Regions from separate parts of the Streptomyces sp. NPDC028331 genome, predicted to be linked through region 3. Evidence: predicted binding sites of a transcription regulator. Region 3 holds the regulator's gene; each other region holds the start of a gene.
The links. The regulator HrcA, encoded in region 3, represses chaperone genes, less so after heat shock. The targets are predictions, from matches to a motif close to TTNGCACTCNGNNNNNCNGAGTGCNAA.

Region 1: the regulator HrcA is predicted to act here: its motif matches at 2,318-2,344, upstream of groL (chaperonin GroEL).
Region 2: the regulator HrcA is predicted to act here: its motif matches at 3,267-3,293, upstream of groES (co-chaperone GroES).

What each region holds. Positions count from the first base shown of each region.
Region 1 is NZ_JBVHTR010000016.1:131,202-136,849, reverse strand. Features, by position in the region: gene ACZ4SW_RS23720 (NADH:flavin oxidoreductase) at 1-322, opposite strand, end outside; gene groL (chaperonin GroEL) at 532-2,157, opposite strand; gene ACZ4SW_RS23710 (cold-shock protein) at 2,534-2,737, opposite strand; gene ACZ4SW_RS23705 (MoaD/ThiS family protein) at 3,187-3,462, opposite strand; gene thrC (threonine synthase) at 3,515-4,795, opposite strand; SAM riboswitch class I at 4,814-4,970, opposite strand; gene ACZ4SW_RS23695 (glucosyl-3-phosphoglycerate synthase) at 5,163-5,648, shown strand, end outside.
Region 2 is NZ_JBVHTR010000001.1:281,183-286,830, forward strand. Features, by position in the region: gene ACZ4SW_RS01425 (RNA polymerase sigma factor) at 1-916, shown strand, start outside; gene ACZ4SW_RS01430 (class I SAM-dependent methyltransferase) at 888-2,102, opposite strand; gene ACZ4SW_RS01435 (polysaccharide deacetylase family protein) at 2,256-3,104, shown strand; gene groES (co-chaperone GroES) at 3,440-3,748, shown strand; gene groL (chaperonin GroEL) at 3,862-5,487, shown strand; gene ACZ4SW_RS01450 (ester cyclase) at 5,561-5,648, opposite strand, start outside.
Region 3 is NZ_JBVHTR010000003.1:266,980-272,627, forward strand. Features, by position in the region: gene ACZ4SW_RS05285 (Uma2 family endonuclease) at 1-253, shown strand, start outside; gene ACZ4SW_RS05290 (DUF3097 domain-containing protein) at 231-1,043, opposite strand; gene ACZ4SW_RS05295 (MBL fold metallo-hydrolase) at 1,098-1,841, opposite strand; gene hrcA (heat-inducible transcriptional repressor HrcA) at 2,037-3,056, shown strand; gene dnaJ (molecular chaperone DnaJ) at 3,057-4,193, shown strand; gene ACZ4SW_RS05310 (nitronate monooxygenase) at 4,374-5,447, shown strand; gene ACZ4SW_RS05315 (16S rRNA (uracil(1498)-N(3))-methyltransferase) at 5,444-5,648, shown strand, end outside.

The DNA.
Region 1 (5,648 bases), on a different contig from region 3:
CGATCGTGCCGCCCGCCGCGTGCACGTCCTCGGCGACCTTCGCCCAGCCCGCGAGCTGCTCCTCGCCGTGGAACCGGGGCACGCGCCCGCTGTTGCCGGCCGACTCGTGACCCACGTACGTGCCCTCGGTGACGATCAGCCCGACGCCGGCGGCGGCGCGGCGCGCGTAGTAGGAGCGCACGTCCTCGCCGGGGATGCCGCCCGGGGAGAACATGCGGGTCATCGGCGCCATCACGATCCGGTTCGGGACGGTGAGGCCGCCCAGCGCGATGGGACGGGACAGGATCTGGGCCGCGCGGGAGGCGGGGGTGGTGACGGTCACGTGAGGGGCTCCTCGGATCGCTGTGTTAACCGACTGGTATGTGCGCGCGCATTGTTGCAGCTTCTGAAGCAACCATCTATGCGCCGCCCCACATTCCCCGTCGGGCGGGACGCCCGCGTGATCCCGGACACGCCCGAGGGCGGCACCCCCTGCCACAGACAGGGAGTGCCGCCCTCGTACGGAAGGACTGGTACCGATCCTCGGAAGGATCAGAAGTCCATGTCACCACCCGGCATGCCGCCACCGGCGGGCGCGGCGGCCTTCTCCGGCTTGTCGGCGATGACGGCCTCGGTGGTGAGGAACAGCGCGGCGATGGAGGCGGCGTTCTGCAGCGCGGAACGGGTCACCTTCGCCGGGTCGATGATGCCCTCGGCGATCATGTCCACGTACTCACCGGTCGCGGCGTTCAGGCCGTGGCCCGGGGTGAGGTTGCGGACCTTCTCCACCACGACGCCGCCCTCGAGGCCGGCGTTGACGGCGATCTGGGTCAGCGGGGCGGTCAGGGCCTTGCGGACGATCTCGGCGCCGACGGCCTCGTCGCCCTCGAGGTCCAGCTTCTCGAAGGAGTTCTGCGCCGCCTGGACCAGGGCCACGCCACCACCGGCGACGATGCCCTCCTCGACGGCCGCCTTCGCGTTGCGGACCGCGTCCTCGATGCGGTGCTTGCGCTCCTTGAGCTCCACCTCGGTGGCGGCACCGGCCTTGATGACGGCCACGCCGCCGGCCAGCTTCGCCAGGCGCTCCTGCAGCTTCTCGCGGTCGTAGTCGGAGTCGCTGTTCTCGATCTCGGCGCGGATCTGGTTGACGCGGCCGGAGACCTGGTCGGCGGAGCCGGCACCGTCGACGATGGTGGTCTCGTCCTTGGTGATGACGACCTTGCGGGCGCGGCCCAGGAGGTCCAGGGTCGCGTTCTCCAGCTTGAGGCCGACCTCCTCGGAGATGACCTCGCCGCCCGTGAGGATGGCGATGTCGCCGAGCATGGCCTTGCGGCGGTCGCCGAAGCCCGGGGCCTTGACGGCGACGGACTTGAAGGTGCCGCGGATCTTGTTGACGACCAGGGTCGACAGGGCCTCGCCCTCGACGTCCTCGGCGATGATCAGCAGCGGCTTGCCCGACTGCATGACCTTCTCCAGCAGCGGGAGCAGGTCCTTGACCGAGGAGATCTTGGAGTTGGCGATCAGGATGTACGGGTCGTCGAGGACGGCCTCCATACGCTCCATGTCGGTGGCGAAGTACGCCGAGATGTAGCCCTTGTCGAAGCGCATACCCTCGGTGAGCTCGAGCTCCAGACCGAAGGTCTGCGACTCCTCGACGGTGATGACGCCTTCCTTGCCGACCTTGTCCATGGCCTCGGCGATCAGCTCGCCGATCTGGGTGTCGGCGGCGGAGATGGAGGCCGTGGAGGCGATCTGCTCCTTGGTCTCGACGTCCTTGGCCTGCTCGAGCAGCGAGGCGGAGACGGCCTCGACGGCCTTCTCGATACCGCGCTTCAGGGCCATCGGGTTGGCACCGGCGGCCACGTTGCGCAGGCCCTCGCGGACCAGCGCCTGGGCGAGCACGGTCGCCGTGGTCGTACCGTCACCGGCGACGTCGTCCGTCTTCTTGGCGACTTCCTTGACCAGCTCGGCGCCGATCTTCTCGTACGGGTCCTCGAGCTCGATCTCCTTGGCGATGGAGACACCGTCGTTGGTGATCGTGGGGGCGCCCCACTTCTTCTCGAGGACGACGTTGCGGCCCTTGGGGCCGAGGGTCACCTTGACGGCGTCCGCGAGCTGGTTCATGCCGCGCTCGAGGCCGCGCCGCGCCTCCTCGTCGAACGCGATGATCTTGGCCATGTGAAGTGGTCCCTCCAGGACTGGGGGTGATTACTTCGGACCGCGCCCGCGCCCGCGACGGACGGCCCCGGCCGGAGGTTCCTTGCCCCACCCGGCCCGCGGCCTCACCGACCCGGTCCATCTGTTGTCACTCTCACCTTCAGAGTGCTAACGCCAATGATTAGCACTCGCCCCTGCCGAGTGCAAGCCGCTCCGGGGTATCGGAGGGTGAACTCGGGAGCATGATCCGCAGGTGGACGCCGCTGCGCGCCCCCTGGAGGAGCCGTGGCCGGACACGGCCGAGGGCCCGCACCCCGGACACGACCGAGGGGCCCGTACCCCGGACGGGATACGAGCCCCTCGACACGTCGAACAGTTCAGTCGTCGGCGCGTTGTATCAGGCGGTCACGCGGACCATGTCCGCCTGCGGGCCCTTCTGACCCTGCGAGATCTCGAACTCGACCCGCTGGCCCTCTTCCAGGGTGCGGTAGCCGTCCATCTGGATCGCGCTGTAGTGGACGAAGACGTCCGCACCACCGTCGACCGCGATGAAGCCGTACCCCTTCTCCGCGTTGAACCACTTGACGGTGCCCTGAGCCATGCCTAACTCCCCTATTACTGGCCCTTGCACAGATCCACACTTCGCGGATCCGGGTCAGACCTCACCCCCCAACGGTTGGGGGCGTGCGCCGGAACGCGTCGACCGCGGCTGAATGTATCTGTCCAACTGCCGTCTGCAACAGGTCAATCGGACGAGAATTCGGGGCACGACCGGTCGGGAATGTACGGAGAATTCACCTGAATGCAGGGCAAGTCGGGCCCGGCAAAAGGAATGAATGGCTCAAAAGCCCTGCACACTTTGGCTACTTCTCATCGGGCGTGCGGCAGGTGATCGCGGTTCCGGAAGGGGAGTCCGGGAGCGCGTTCCCCAACTCTACCCCGTTCAACCATGCAGAATTGCCCCCTCCGTTTCTCTCACGGAGAGGGCAATTCGATGAACAGTGAGTGACGTGCGTTACCGACGGTAAGGTACGTGCCTCCGAAGGACCGTCAGCCGCCCGCCACCGCGGGGATGATGGAGACGCCCGCGCCGTCCGGGGTGGCGGTCTGAAGGCCCTGCTCGAAGCGGACGTCGTCGTCGTTCACGTAGACGTTGACGAAGCGGCGCAGCTTGCCCTGGTCGTCCAGGACCCGGGCGGCGATGCCGGTGTGGTTCTTCTCCAGGTCCTCGATGACCTCGGCGAGGGTCGCGCCCTCGGCGGTGACCTCGGCCTGGCCGCCGGTGTAGGTGCGCAGGATGGTGGGGATGCGGACGGTGACGCTCATCGGGGGATGACCTCCGGTCGGGGTACGGCTGGTGGGTTGTGGCGGGCGGAGGTCAGACGAGACCGGCCTCGCGGAAGGACTCGAGGGTAGGACGGATCGTCGCGGTCAGCCCCGTGTCGGCCACCGCGTCCAGCGTCTTCAGGCCGTCCCCGGTGTTGAGGACGACCGTCGTCTTCGCCGGGTCGAGGACGCCGTTCTCGATCAGCTTGCGCGTGACGCCCACCGTCACGCCGCCCGCCGTCTCGGCGAAGATGCCCTCGGTCCGCGCCAGCAGCTTGATGGCGTCGACGATCTGCTCGTCCGTCACGTCCTCCACGGCGCCGCCCGTACGGCGGGCGATGTCCAGGACGTAGGGGCCGTCGGCGGGGTTGCCGATCGCCAGCGACTTGGCGATGGTGTCCGGCTTCTGCGGCCGGACGACGTCGTGGCCCGCCTTGTACGCCGTCGACACCGGCGAGCAGCCCTCGGCCTGGGCGCCGAAGATCTTGTACGGCTTGTCCTCGACGAGCCCGAGCTTGATCAGCTCCTGCAGCCCCTTGTCGATCTTCGTGAGCTGCGAGCCCGAGGCGATCGGCACCACGATCTGGTCCGGCAGCTCCCAGCCGAGCTGCTCCGCGATCTCGTACGCCAGGGTCTTGGAGCCCTCCGCGTAGTACGGCCGCAGGTTGACGTTGACGAAGCCCCAGCCCTCGCCGGCCGGGTCGCCGATCAGCTCGGAGCAGAAGCGGTTCACGTCGTCGTAGTTGCCCTCGATGCCGACCAGCTCGCCGCCGTAGATCGCGGCCATGACGACCTTGCCCTGCTCCAGGTCGTGCGGGATGAACACGCAGGAGCGGAAGCCGGCCCGGGCCGCCGCGGCGCCGACCGCGCCCGCGAGGTTGCCGGTGGAGGAGCACGACAGGGTGGTGAACCCGAAGACGCGCGCCGCCTCCAGCGCCTGGGCGACCACGCGGTCCTTGAAGGAGTGCGTCGGGTTACCGGAGTCGTCCTTCACATACAACCCGCCGGTGACGCCCAGCTCGCGCGCCAGGTTGTCGGCCTTGACGAGCTTGGTCCAGCCCGGGTTGAGGTTCGGCTTGTCGGCGACGTCGGCCGGGACCGGCAGCAGCGGCGCGTAGCGCCAGATGTTCGCGGGGCCCGCCTCGATCCGCTTCCGCAGCTCCTCGGTGTCGTAGCCCGAGAAGTCGTAGGCGACCTCCAGCGGGCCGAAACACTCCTCGCACGCGAAGACCGGGCCGAGCGGCACCCGGTGTCCGCACTCGCGGCAGGACAGGGCCGCGGCGGGGCCGAGGTTCACGGAGTCGGTGGTGCTTGCAACTGTCTGCACAGCCATGTCAGGCGAGGCCCTTTCTCCTCATCTTCCCCACGACGCATCTCGCCGTGAGACGGAATTGGCACCTTCCCTAGCCGGGAGCCTCGCGAAGACGATCGACAGCGATCTACGAGAGCCGACTGGAGGGTTGCCGGGGCTTCATCGGGCCGTGTCCCTCTGCCCCTCTGGATGAGCTGTATGTGGTTGTCTCGCCGGCGCGGGCGGGGCGGACCCCGACATGCGATGGTCACCGGCGTTGTTCAAGACTGTAACCGACGGCCGGGAGAGTTGAGATAGTCGTCCGAACCGCGAGATGGATCACAAGAGAGACCGTTCGACCGTCCCCGACTCACCCCCACCCCGCTATCGATGTGAGGAGCAGCAGACCGTGCTGGAAGAAGTCGAGCGCTGGCTGAGCACCCGCTCCTGGTCCGTCACCGACCGCCCGCTCCACCAGATCATGGCCGCCAAACGGGCCTCGGGCTCCTCGGTCAGCGTCGTGCTGCCCGCGCTCAACGAGGAGGAGACGGTCGGCGAGATCGTCTCCGTCATCCGGCACGACCTCGTGCGACGGGTTCCACTGGTCGACGAGATCGTCGTCGTCGACTCCGGCTCCACCGACCGCACGTCCCAGGTCGCCGCCGCGGCCGGCGCGAGAGTGGTGCACCGCGACACGATCCTGCCGCGCATACCGGCCGTGCCCGGCAAGGGCGAGGTGCTGTGGCGCTCCCTGTTCGTCACCGGAGGCGACATCGTCTGCTTCGTCGACGCGGACCTGAAGGAGTTCTCGTCCGACTTCGTGACCGGGATCGTGGGCCCGCTGCTCACCGACCCGGGCGTGGACCTGGTGAAGGCGATGTACGACCGGCCGCTC
Region 2 (5,648 bases), on a different contig from region 3:
GCTCGTGTTCACCGCCTGCCACCCGGTGCTGTCCGCCGAGTCCCGCATCGCCCTCACCCTGCGGCTGCTCGGCGGGCTGACCACGGCCGAGATCGCTCGCGCGTTCCTCGTGCCGGAGGCCACCGTCGCGCAGCGCATCGTCCGCGCGAAACGGACGCTCGCGACGAAGGGCGTCGCCTTCGAGGTGCCGTACGGCCCCAAGCGGGAGGCCCGGCTCGGGTCCGTGCTCGAGGTCATCTACCTGGTCTTCAACGAGGGGTACGCGACCACGGCCGGCGACGACCTGCTGCACCCCGCCCTGTGCGAGGACGCCCTGCGGCTGGCCCGGGTGCTGGCCGAGCTGATGCCCAAGGAGCCCGAGGTGCACGGGCTGGCCGCGCTGCTGGAGTTCCAGGCCTCCCGCACGGCGGCCCGCACCGGGCCGGACGGCGAGCCCGTGCTGCTCAAGGACCAGAACCGGGCGCGCTGGAACCGCCTGCTCATCGCCCGCGGCATCGCCGCCCTCGGCCGCGCCGACGCGGTCGCCGCCGCGGGGGCCCCTGGCCCGTACGTCCTGCAGGCCGCGATCGCCGCCTGCCACGCGCTCGCGCACACGTACGAGGAGACGGACTGGGCGCGCATCGCCACCCTGTACGGTCTGCTGGCCGCCCGCTCCCCGTCACCCGTCGTCGAGCTGAACCGTGCGGTCGCCGTCTCCATGGCGGAGGGACCGGGTCCGGCCCTGGAGATCGTCGACCGGCTGGCCGCCGAACCGGTCCTGCGCGGCTACCACCTGCTGCCGAGCGTCCGCGGCGACCTGCTGGCCCGGCTCGGGCGCACGGCCGAGGCGCGTGAGGAGTTCGTCCGGGCCGCCGCCCTCGCCCGCAACGAACGGGAGCGTGCGCTGCTCACGGCGCGGGCGCAGGACTGTCGTTAGAGCAGGACTGTCGTTGGACGGGGTGCCCGAGCAGCATGGTGGGCGCCCCGGCGACCCGGGTCAGGAACACGGTCACCGCCTGGGGGCCGTGCGGCTTGGGCAGGACCTTGCGGCGCAGTTCCTCCGGTTCGACGGCCGAACCTCGCTTCTTCACGGTCAGGATGCCGACCTCCCGCTCCCGCAGCAGCGCCTTCAGCTTCTTCACGTTGAAGGGGAGCCGGTCGGTGATCTCGTACGCGGTGGCGTACGGGGAGTCGCGGAGCTCGTCCGCCGTCACGTAGGCGATCGTCTCGTCGATCAGGCCGCCGTCCACGTCCTCGGCCACCTCCGCCACCAGGTGCGCGCGGATCACGGCGCCGTCGGGTTCGTAGAGGTAGCGGCCGAGGGGGCGCACCGCCGGGTCGGGCAGGCCGCGCCCGCGCAGCACGCGCGGGCCGGGCAGGAGCGTGGCCCGTACCGCGCCCGGCCGTGTGCCGAACCACAGCACCGCCTCCTTCACGTCCCCGCCGTCCGAGATCCACTCGGCCTCCGCCTCGCCGGGCACGGCCTCGTGCGGGATGCCCGGCGCCACCTTCAGGGCGGCGTGCGGGGCCTTCAGCGCCGTGGCCACCGCCCAGGACAGCGGGGGCGAGTACGCCTCCGGGTCGAAGATGCGGCCGCGTCCTCCCCGCCGTGCGGGATCGACGAAGACGGCGTCGTACGAGGACACGTCCACCTCGGTGACGTCGGCCTCGCGGACCTCGATCAGGTCGGCGAGCCCCAGCGCGTCGGCGTTCGCGCGCGCCACGGCGGCCGTCAGCGGGTCGCGGTCCACGGCCAGGACGCGGAGGCCGGCCCGGGCGAACGCGATCGCGTCGCCGCCCACGCCGCAGCACAGGTCGGCGACGGTGGACACCCCGAGGGCCCGGAGCCGCCCGGCGCGGTGGGCGGCGACCGTGGCCCTGGTGGACTGTTCGACGCCGTTGGGGGTGAAGAACATCCGCTGGGCGTCGCCCGTGCCGAACTTCGCCGCCGCCCGCTCGCGCAGCCGTGCCTGCGCGAGAGCCGCGGAGACCAGCTCGGCCGGGTGCTCGCGGCGCAGCCGGGTGGCGACGGCCAGCTCCCGCGCCGGATCGGTGCCGCGCACCTCGTCCAGGAGGGCGCGGCCCTCGGGGGTGAGCAGGGAGGCGAAGGAGAGGTCGTTCACCCGGTCATTGTCGGCCAGTCGGTGGACGGCGTGCGCCCGGCCGCGGTGTCGGCCCGCCGTGGCCGCCGGGCGCTGGAAGGATCCGGCACCATGCGGCTCGTAGGACAAAATGACAAAGAGTGCGCAAAGTGCACCGATGTGCGTGCGTCGCGCTTGACCGGTCCCGGGTCGACGGTCGCGGCCCGGACGATCCCCAGGGCACGGCGGCTGCACGCACTGCTGGCGGGGATCCTGGCCGCCGCGGTCCTGGCCGGGACGGCCGGCTGCGCCCAGTCGGTCGACCCCATCGAACGGCTGGGCAAGAAGGCGGCGCAGAGGGTAAGCAGGTCGCACGGACCGCACGACGGGGCGTACCTCCACTGGGGGCTCAGCGCCCCGCTCGCGCCCGCGCCCTGGCCGGCCCGCCCCCTGCCGCGGCGCGCGGACCCGGACGACGAAGGGCTGCCGGAGGTCCTCGACCGCGTCCCGACCCTGGACAAGGTCGTGTTCCTCACCTACGACGAGGGCGCCGAGCGGGACCCCCGGTTCGCCGAGATGGTCCGAGAACTGCGGCTGCCGGTCAGCGTGTTCCTGGACGGCGCCGAAGGGCCGGGCTACGCGCGGGTGGCACGGCTGCGGGCGGCCGGGGCGACCATCCAGAACCCCACCCTGGACCACACGGGGCTGCGCGGCCGGCCCTACGCGGAGCAGCGCGCCCAGATCTGCGCCGGGCGGGACCGTCTGCGTACCCGCCTGGCCCGGCGCCCCCTTCTGCTGCGCCCGCCGTACGGCAGGTACGACCGCACGACCCTCCGGGCCGCGGCGGACTGCGGCGTCAAGGCCCTGATCCTGTGGCGCCCGACGCACGCCTACGGAAGGTACGCCGCCCCCCACCCGGGCGACATCCTCCGCCCCCACGAACCGGGCCGCCCGCTGGCCTCCCTGACCACGGAGACGAGCCGCATCCTGCGCCGCCTGCAGTCGAGGGGCTTCACGGTGGCCCGTCTGGAGGACTACCTCTGACCGGCGGCCCGTCCGGAGGACCACCTCTGACCGCCCGGTTCGAGGACGGGGCCGTCAGGCCGGTCCGGGAGTCCGGGGTGGAGTCCCGGGGGCGGCCACCCCACTTCCGGGTGAACGGCGAACCCGGGGGGACCCGACTCACCCCGGCGCGCGGGGTCGGCATTGGCACTCCGCTTGACCGAGTGCTAATCGCGGTCATAGTCTCGGCTCTGGCACTCGACACCAGAGAGTGCCAACAAAGCGACGGGCAGGTCCGGCACCCGCGACGACGGATCGACCTGGTCGCCACCTCAGACAGTTAACCCCGTGAGATCTCCGAAGGGGGAGGTCGGATCGTGACGACCGCCAGCTCCAAGGTTGCCATCAAGCCGCTCGAGGACCGCATCGTGGTCCAGCCGCTGGACGCCGAGCAGACCACGGCCTCTGGCCTGGTCATCCCGGACACCGCCAAGGAGAAGCCCCAGGAGGGCGTCGTCCTGGCCGTGGGCCCGGGCCGTTTCGAGGACGGCAACCGCCTTCCGCTCGACGTACAGGTCGGCGACGTCGTGCTCTACAGCAAGTACGGCGGCACCGAGGTGAAGTACAACAACGAGGAGTACCTCGTTCTCTCGGCCCGCGACGTGCTCGCGATCATCGAGAAGTAATTCACCGCATTCCTGCTGTGAGCTGCGCCCCTGGCCCCCGCGACCGATAAGAGAAGCCGGGCGCCCGGGGCGCAGTTTCGTTCATCCAGATTTCCGAGAGGGCTCCCGCTGCCATGGCGAAGATCCTGAAGTTCGACGAGGACGCCCGTCGCGCCCTCGAGCGCGGCGTCAACAAGCTGGCCGACACGGTCAAGGTGACCATCGGTCCCAAGGGCCGCAACGTCGTCATCGACAAGAAGTTCGGCGCCCCGACCATCACCAACGACGGCGTCACCATCGCCCGTGAGGTCGAGATCGAGGACCCGTACGAGAACCTCGGCGCCCAGCTGGTCAAGGAGGTGGCGACCAAGACCAACGACATCGCGGGTGACGGCACCACCACCGCCACCGTGCTCGCCCAGGCGCTGGTGCGCGAGGGTCTGCGGAACGTCGCCGCGGGTGCCTCCCCGGCCGCTCTGAAGAAGGGCATCGACGCCGCCGTCAAGGCCGTCTCCGACGACCTGCTGGCGACCGCCCGCCCGATCGACGAGAAGTCCGACATCGCCGCCGTGGCCGCGCTGTCCGCCCAGGACCAGCAGGTCGGCGAGCTGATCGCCGAGGCGATGGACAAGGTCGGCAAGGACGGTGTCATCACCGTCGAGGAGTCCAACACCTTCGGTCTGGAGCTGGACTTCACCGAGGGCATGGCCTTCGACAAGGGCTACCTGTCCCCGTACTTCGTGACCGACCAGGAGCGTATGGAGGCCGTCCTCGACGACCCGTACATCCTGATCAACCAGGGCAAGATCTCCGCCATCGCGGACCTGCTGCCGCTGCTGGAGAAGGTCATCCAGGCCGGCTCCTCCAAGCCGCTGCTGATCATCGCCGAGGACGTCGAGGGCGAGGCCCTGTCCACCCTGGTCGTCAACAAGATCCGCGGCACCTTCAACGCGGTCGCCGTCAAGGCCCCCGGCTTCGGTGACCGCCGCAAGGCGATGCTGCAGGACATGGCGGTCCTCACCGGCGCCACGGTCGTCTCCGAGGAGGTCGGCCTCAAGCTCGACCAGGTCGGCCTGGACGTGCTGGGCTCCGCCCGCCGCGTCACCGTCACCAAGGACGACACCACGATCGTCGACGGCGCCGGCAAGTCCGAGGACGTCGCGGGCCGCGTCGCCCAGATCAAGGCCGAGATCGAGATCACGGACTCCGACTGGGACCGCGAGAAGCTCCAGGAGCGCCTCGCGAAGCTGGCCGGCGGCGTGTGCGTGATCAAGGTCGGCGCCGCCACCGAGGTGGAGCTGAAGGAGAAGAAGCACCGTCTGGAGGACGCCATCTCCGCGACCCGCGCCGCGGTCGAGGAGGGCATCGTCTCCGGTGGTGGCTCCGCCCTCGTCCACGCCTCCAAGGTGCTGGCCGACGGCCTCGGCAAGGAGGGCGACGAGGCCACCGGTGTCGCCATCGTGCGCCGCGCGGTCGTCGAGCCGCTGCGCTGGATCGCCGAGAACGCGGGCCTGGAGGGCTACGTCATCGCCTCCAAGGTCGCCGAGCTGGAGAAGGGCAACGGCTACAACGCCGCCACCGGCGAGTACGGCGACCTGATCAAGGCCGGCGTCATCGACCCGGTCAAGGTCACCCGCTCCGCCCTGGAGAACGCCGCCTCCATCGCCTCCCTGCTTCTGACGACCGAGACCCTCGTCGTCGAGAAGAAGGAAGAGGAGGAGCCCGCCGCGGCCGGCCACGGCCACGGTCACGCGCACTGACGCACGTCCTGCGTAGCCGAAGGCCCGGCACCCCGAGAGGGGGTGCCGGGCCTTCCCGCTGTACCGGAGGGGCCTACTGCTCCAGCTCGTCCAGGGCGCCGAGCTGCTCCATCAGCCCGAGCTGGTCGTGCTGCCACCAGGTCTCGGCGATCTTGGCGTCC
Region 3 (5,648 bases):
CGTCCAGCGGGACTACGAAATCAAGCGGTCGATCTACGCCGCCGGAAAGGTGCCTGTCTACCTCATCGTAGATCCGATCATGGCGCAGTGTGTCCTGCTGACGAGGCCTGTCGGGAAGGGAGAGGACGCCGACTACCAGCGCCAGCAGATCACCAAGTTTGGGGCGCCGCTGCCAGTAGAGGATTTGGGACTCGAACTGGACACCACCGAGTTCGGAACGTTCCCCAACGTCAGGCCCCACCGCTACCCGTGACGAAGTCGATCAACTCCTCCACCCGGCCCAGCAACTCCGGCTCCAGGTCCTTGTAAGACCCCACCCGCTTCAGGATCGCCTGCCACACCGCGCCGGTGTTGTCCGTCGGCCAGCCCAACGCCCGGCACACCCCCGTCTTCCAGTCCTGGCCGTGCGGAACCCGCGGCCATGCCTCGATCCCCAGGGACGACGGCTTCACCGCCTCCCAGATGTCGATGTACGGGTGACCCACCACCAGCGCGTGCTCGCTCGTCACCGACTTCGCGATGCGCCACTCCTTCGTGCCGGGGACCAGGTGGTCCACCAGGACGCCGAGGCGGGCGTCCGGGCCCGGGGCGAAGGACTCGACGATCGACGGGAGGTCGTCGACGCCCTCCAGGTACTCCACCACCACGCCCTCGATGCGCAGGTCGTCGCCCCACACCTTCTCGACCAGCTCGGCGTCGTGGCGGCCCTCCACATAGATACGGCCGGCGCGGGCCACCCTCGCGCGCGCCCCGGGGACAGCCACTGAGCCCGAGGCCGTACGGGTCGGGCGCTGCACGGCGGCCTTGGGACGCACCAGGGTCACCGTCCGGCCCTCCAGCAGGAAGCCCCCCGGTTCCAGCGGGAACACCCGGTGCTTCCCGAAGCGGTCCTCCAGCGTCACCGTGCCCGCCTCGCAGCGGATCACCGCACCGCAGAAGCCCGTACGCGGCTCCTCCACCACCAGACCGGGGTCCGCCGGGACCTCCGGGACGGGCTTCGGCTTCTTCCACGGCGGGGTCAGGTCCGGAGAGTACTGGCGCATTCGGATGACGATAGGAGAAGGCGACCGCGAGGTCCCACGACACGCCGGGATTCGCTACGACACGCCGAAACGCGCCGCCAGCTCGTCCCGCTGCGCCCGTACGAACCCCGCGTCCACCACCGCCCCGTGCCCCGGCACGTACACCGCGTTCTCCCCGCCCAGCTCCAGCAGCCGGTCCAGAGCCGCAGGCCAGTGCGAGGGGATCGCGTCCGGGCCCGCCTGCGGCTCGCCGGACTCCTCCACCAGGTCCCCGCAGAACACCACTTCCGGCTCCCCGGGGTCCCCGGGCACGAACACCACAAGATCGTGGGCCGTGTGGCCCGGCCCCACGTTCGCCAGCAGCACCTGCACCCCTCCCAGGTCCAGCGTCCACTCGCCCGAGACCAGGTGGCGCGTGCGGACCAGCGCGTCCGCCGCCTCGGTGGCCCGAGCCGGATCCAGACCGTTGCGCACCGCGTCCGCGACCAGTTCCCCCCGCCCGTAGGCCAGCACCCCGTCGATGCCCACCGCCCCGAACACCTCCGCGCCCGCGAACGCCGCCGCCCCGAAGACATGGTCGAAATGGGGATGGGTCAGCGCGAGATGCGTCACACGCCGTTCCCCGCCGAGCGGCTCGAGCAGCCGCTCCGCCGCGCCGCGCAACCGCACACCCTCGGCCAGGCTCGACCCGGCGTCGACCAGCAGCGCCGCGTCGTCGCCCACGACCAGCCCGGCCGTGCAGTCCCAGACCGGCAGCCTGGTCCGCCCCGCACGCGCCCCGAGCGCCTCCCACCCCGACCCTTCCCACAACACCGTCATACGGCGACGCTATCCGCAGGCGCCCGATGCGGCAGGACAGGCCGGTACAGGTCGGTACACCCCGGTACGGCACCGCGCCCCGCCCTTGCCGGGTGTGTACCCGACAGCCGTACACTGGCCGGGGAATGCTGGCACTCGCAAGCGAAGAGTGCCAGGGGAAGCGCCTAGGGGACACGACCGCTGGAGGTGTGCGCGATGCTCAGTGAACGCAGGCTCGAGGTGCTGCGCGCCATCGTCCAGGACTACGTCGGCACCGAAGAGCCGGTGGGTTCCAAGGCCCTCACCGAGCGGCACAACCTCGGCGTCTCCCCGGCCACCGTCCGCAACGACATGGCCGCGCTGGAGGAGGAGGGGTACATCGCCCAGCCGCACACCAGCGCCGGACGCATTCCCACGGACAAGGGCTACCGCCTCTTCGTCGACAAGCTCGCGGGCGTCAAGCCGATGAGCCTGCCCGAGCGGCGCGCCATCCAGAACTTCCTGGAGGGCGCCGTCGACCTCGACGACGTGGTGGCGCGCACGGTGCGGCTGCTCGCGCAGCTCACGCGGCAGGTCGCCGTGGTGCAGTACCCGTCGCTGACGCGTTCGACCGTGCGTCATGTGGAGCTGCTGTCGATGGCACCCGCGCGTGTGATGCTCGTGCTGATCACGGACACCGGCCGGGTCGAGCAGCGCATGATCGACTGCCCGGCGCCGTTCGGTGAGACGTCGCTCGCGGACCTGCGCGCGCGGCTCAACAGCAGGGTCGCCGGCCGCCGCTTCGCGGACGTCCCGCAACTCGTGCAGGATCTACCCGAGGCGTTCGAGGAGCCGGAGGACCGGAGCACCGTCTCCACGGTGCTCTCCACGCTCCTCGAGACGCTCGTGGAGGAGACCGAGGAGCGGCTGATGATCGGCGGCACCGCGAACCTCACCCGCTTCGCGCACGACTTCCCCCTCACCATCCGCCCCGTCCTGGAGGCGCTGGAGGAGCAGGTGGTGCTCCTCAAACTGCTGGGTGAGGCGAAGGATCCGGCCATGCGGGTGCGTATCGGCCATGAGAACGCGCACGAAGGACTCAACTCCACGTCCATCGTCTCCGTGGGCTACGGTTCGGGCGGCGAGGCAGTAGCGAAACTCGGCGTGGTCGGACCGACCCGCATGGATTACCCCGGAACGATGGGAGCGGTACGAGCGGTGGCACGGTACGTCGGACAGATCCTGGCGGAGTCGTAAGTGGCCACGGACTACTACGCCGTACTCGGCGTGCGCCGCGACGCGTCGCAGGAAGAGATCAAGAAGGCGTTCCGCCGGCTCGCCCGCGAGCTGCACCCGGACGTCAACCCCGATCCCAAGACGCAGGAGCGGTTCAAGGAGATCAACGCCGCGTACGAGGTGCTGTCGGACCCGCAGAAGAAGCAGGTCTACGACCTCGGCGGCGACCCGCTGTCCCAGTCGGGCGGCGCCGGCGCGGGCGGCTTCGGCGCGGGCGGCTTCGGGAACTTCTCCGACATCATGGACGCGTTCTTCGGCACGGCGTCGCAGCGCGGCCCGCGCTCGCGCACCCGCCGGGGCCAGGACGCGATGATCCGGCTCGAGGTGGAGCTGGACGAGGCGGCCTTCGGCACGACGAAGGACATCCAGGTCGACACGGCCGTCGTCTGCAACACCTGCAACGGCGAGGGCGCGGCGCCCGGCACGTCGGCGCAGACGTGCGACATGTGCCGTGGCCGCGGTGAGGTCTCCCAGGTCACGCGGTCCTTCCTGGGCCAGGTCATGACGTCCCGGCCGTGCCCGCAGTGCCAGGGCTTCGGCACGATCGTCCCGAACCCGTGCCCGGAGTGCGCGGGCGACGGGCGGGTGCGCTCGCGCCGGACGCTCACGGTCAAGATCCCGGCCGGTGTCGACAACGGCACGCGCATCCAGCTCGCGGGCGAGGGCGAGGTCGGCCCCGGCGGTGGTCCGGCCGGCGACCTGTACGTCGAGATCCACGAGCTGCCGCACCCGACCTTCCAGCGCCGCGGCGACGACCTGCACTGCACGGTCACCATCCCGATGACGGCGGCGGCCCTCGGCACGAAGGTGCCGCTGGAGACGCTGGACGGCCTGGAGGAGGTCGACATCCGTCCCGGCACGCAGTCCGGTCAGTCGATCCCGCTGCACAACCGCGGTGTCACGCATCTGCGTGGCGGCGGCCGGGGCGACCTGATCGTCCACGTCGAGGTCCAGACGCCGACCAAGCTGGACCCGGAGCAGGAGCGGCTGCTGCGCGAACTGGCCAAGCTGCGCGGCGAGGAACGCCCGCAGGGGCAGTTCCAGCCCGGGCAGCAGGGGTTGTTCTCCAGGCTGAAGGACGCGTTCAACGGGCGCTGAGCCCGTGGCCACCCGGGGGTGGGGCGGAGAGGTGCCCGGTGTCGGTGCCACCGCCCGCTCGACCCCCGGAGGGGCTGGATCCGCCGGCCTTCGCCGCCTCCGTACTGCACTCATTCCCCTGGCGTATGCCACGGGACGGCCGGTTTCGGACTTGTTCAAAGGACGTGACAACATGCCGTCATGTCCTCCCTGACCGATCTCCTCCCGCACCCGATCGTGCAGGCCCCCATGGCCGGCGGCGCCTCCGTGCCGCAGCTCGCCGCCGCCGTGTCCGAGGCCGGAGGCCTGGGGTTCCTCGCCGCCGGGTACAAGACCGCCGACGGGATGTACCAGGAGATCAAGCAGCTCCGCGGGCTGACCCACCGCCCCTTCGGCGTGAACGTCTTCATGCCCCAGCCCGACCATGCCGACCCGGCCGCCGTCGAGGTCTACGCCAACCAGCTCGCCGGCGAGGCCACCTGGTACGAGACCGAGCTGGGCGACCGCGACAGCGGCCGTGACGACGGCTACGACGCCAAACTGGCCGTGCTCCTCGACGACCCGGTCCCGGTGGTCTCCTTCCACTTCGGCGTCCCGGCCCCGGACGTCCTGGACTCCCTGCGCCGCCTGGGAACCCTCACCCTGGTCACCGCGACCACCGCCGAGGAGGCCCTCGCCGTGCAGGAGGCGGGCGCCGACGCGGTGATCGCGCAGGGCATCGAGGCCGGCGGCCACCAGGGCGCCCACCGGAACAGCCGGGAGGACGACGGCTGCGGCGTCGGACTGCTCTCGCTCATCGCCCAGGTCCGCGAGACCGTCACCATCCCGATCGTCGCCGCGGGCGGCATCATGCGCGGCAGCCAGATCGCCGCCGTCCTGGCCGCGGGCGCGAGCGCCGCCCAGCTCGGCACCGCGTTCCTCGCCACCCCCGAGTCCGGCGCCCACCCCCTGCACAAGCAGGCGCTGACCGACCCCCACTTCGTCCGCACGGAGCTGACCCGCGCGTTCTCCGGGCGCCCGGCGCGCGGCCTGGTCAACCGGTTCATGCGTGAGCACGGCCCGTACGCGCCCGCCGCGTACCCCGAGATCCACCACCTCACCTCCCCTCTGCGCAAGGCGGCCGCCAAGGCCGGTGACGCCCAGGGCATGGCGCTGTGGGCGGGGCAGGGGCACCGCCTGGCGCGGGACCTGCCCGCCGGGCGGCTGGTGGAGGTGCTGGCCGCGGAGCTTCAGGAGGCGGCGACAGCGTTGTCGACGGGAGGTGCCGAGCGATGAACGCACCTGTGTTCGTCATCGAGCGACGCGACGTCATCGGCCCGGAGTTCGTGCTCGACGGCCCCGAGGGGCGGCACGCCGTCTCGGTGAAGCGGCTGCGGCCCGGTGAGGACGTCGTCCTCACCGACGGACGCGGCTGGTGGATCGAGGGCGTGGTGAAGGCCGCCGAGGGCAAGGACCGCTTGGTGATCACGGATCTGG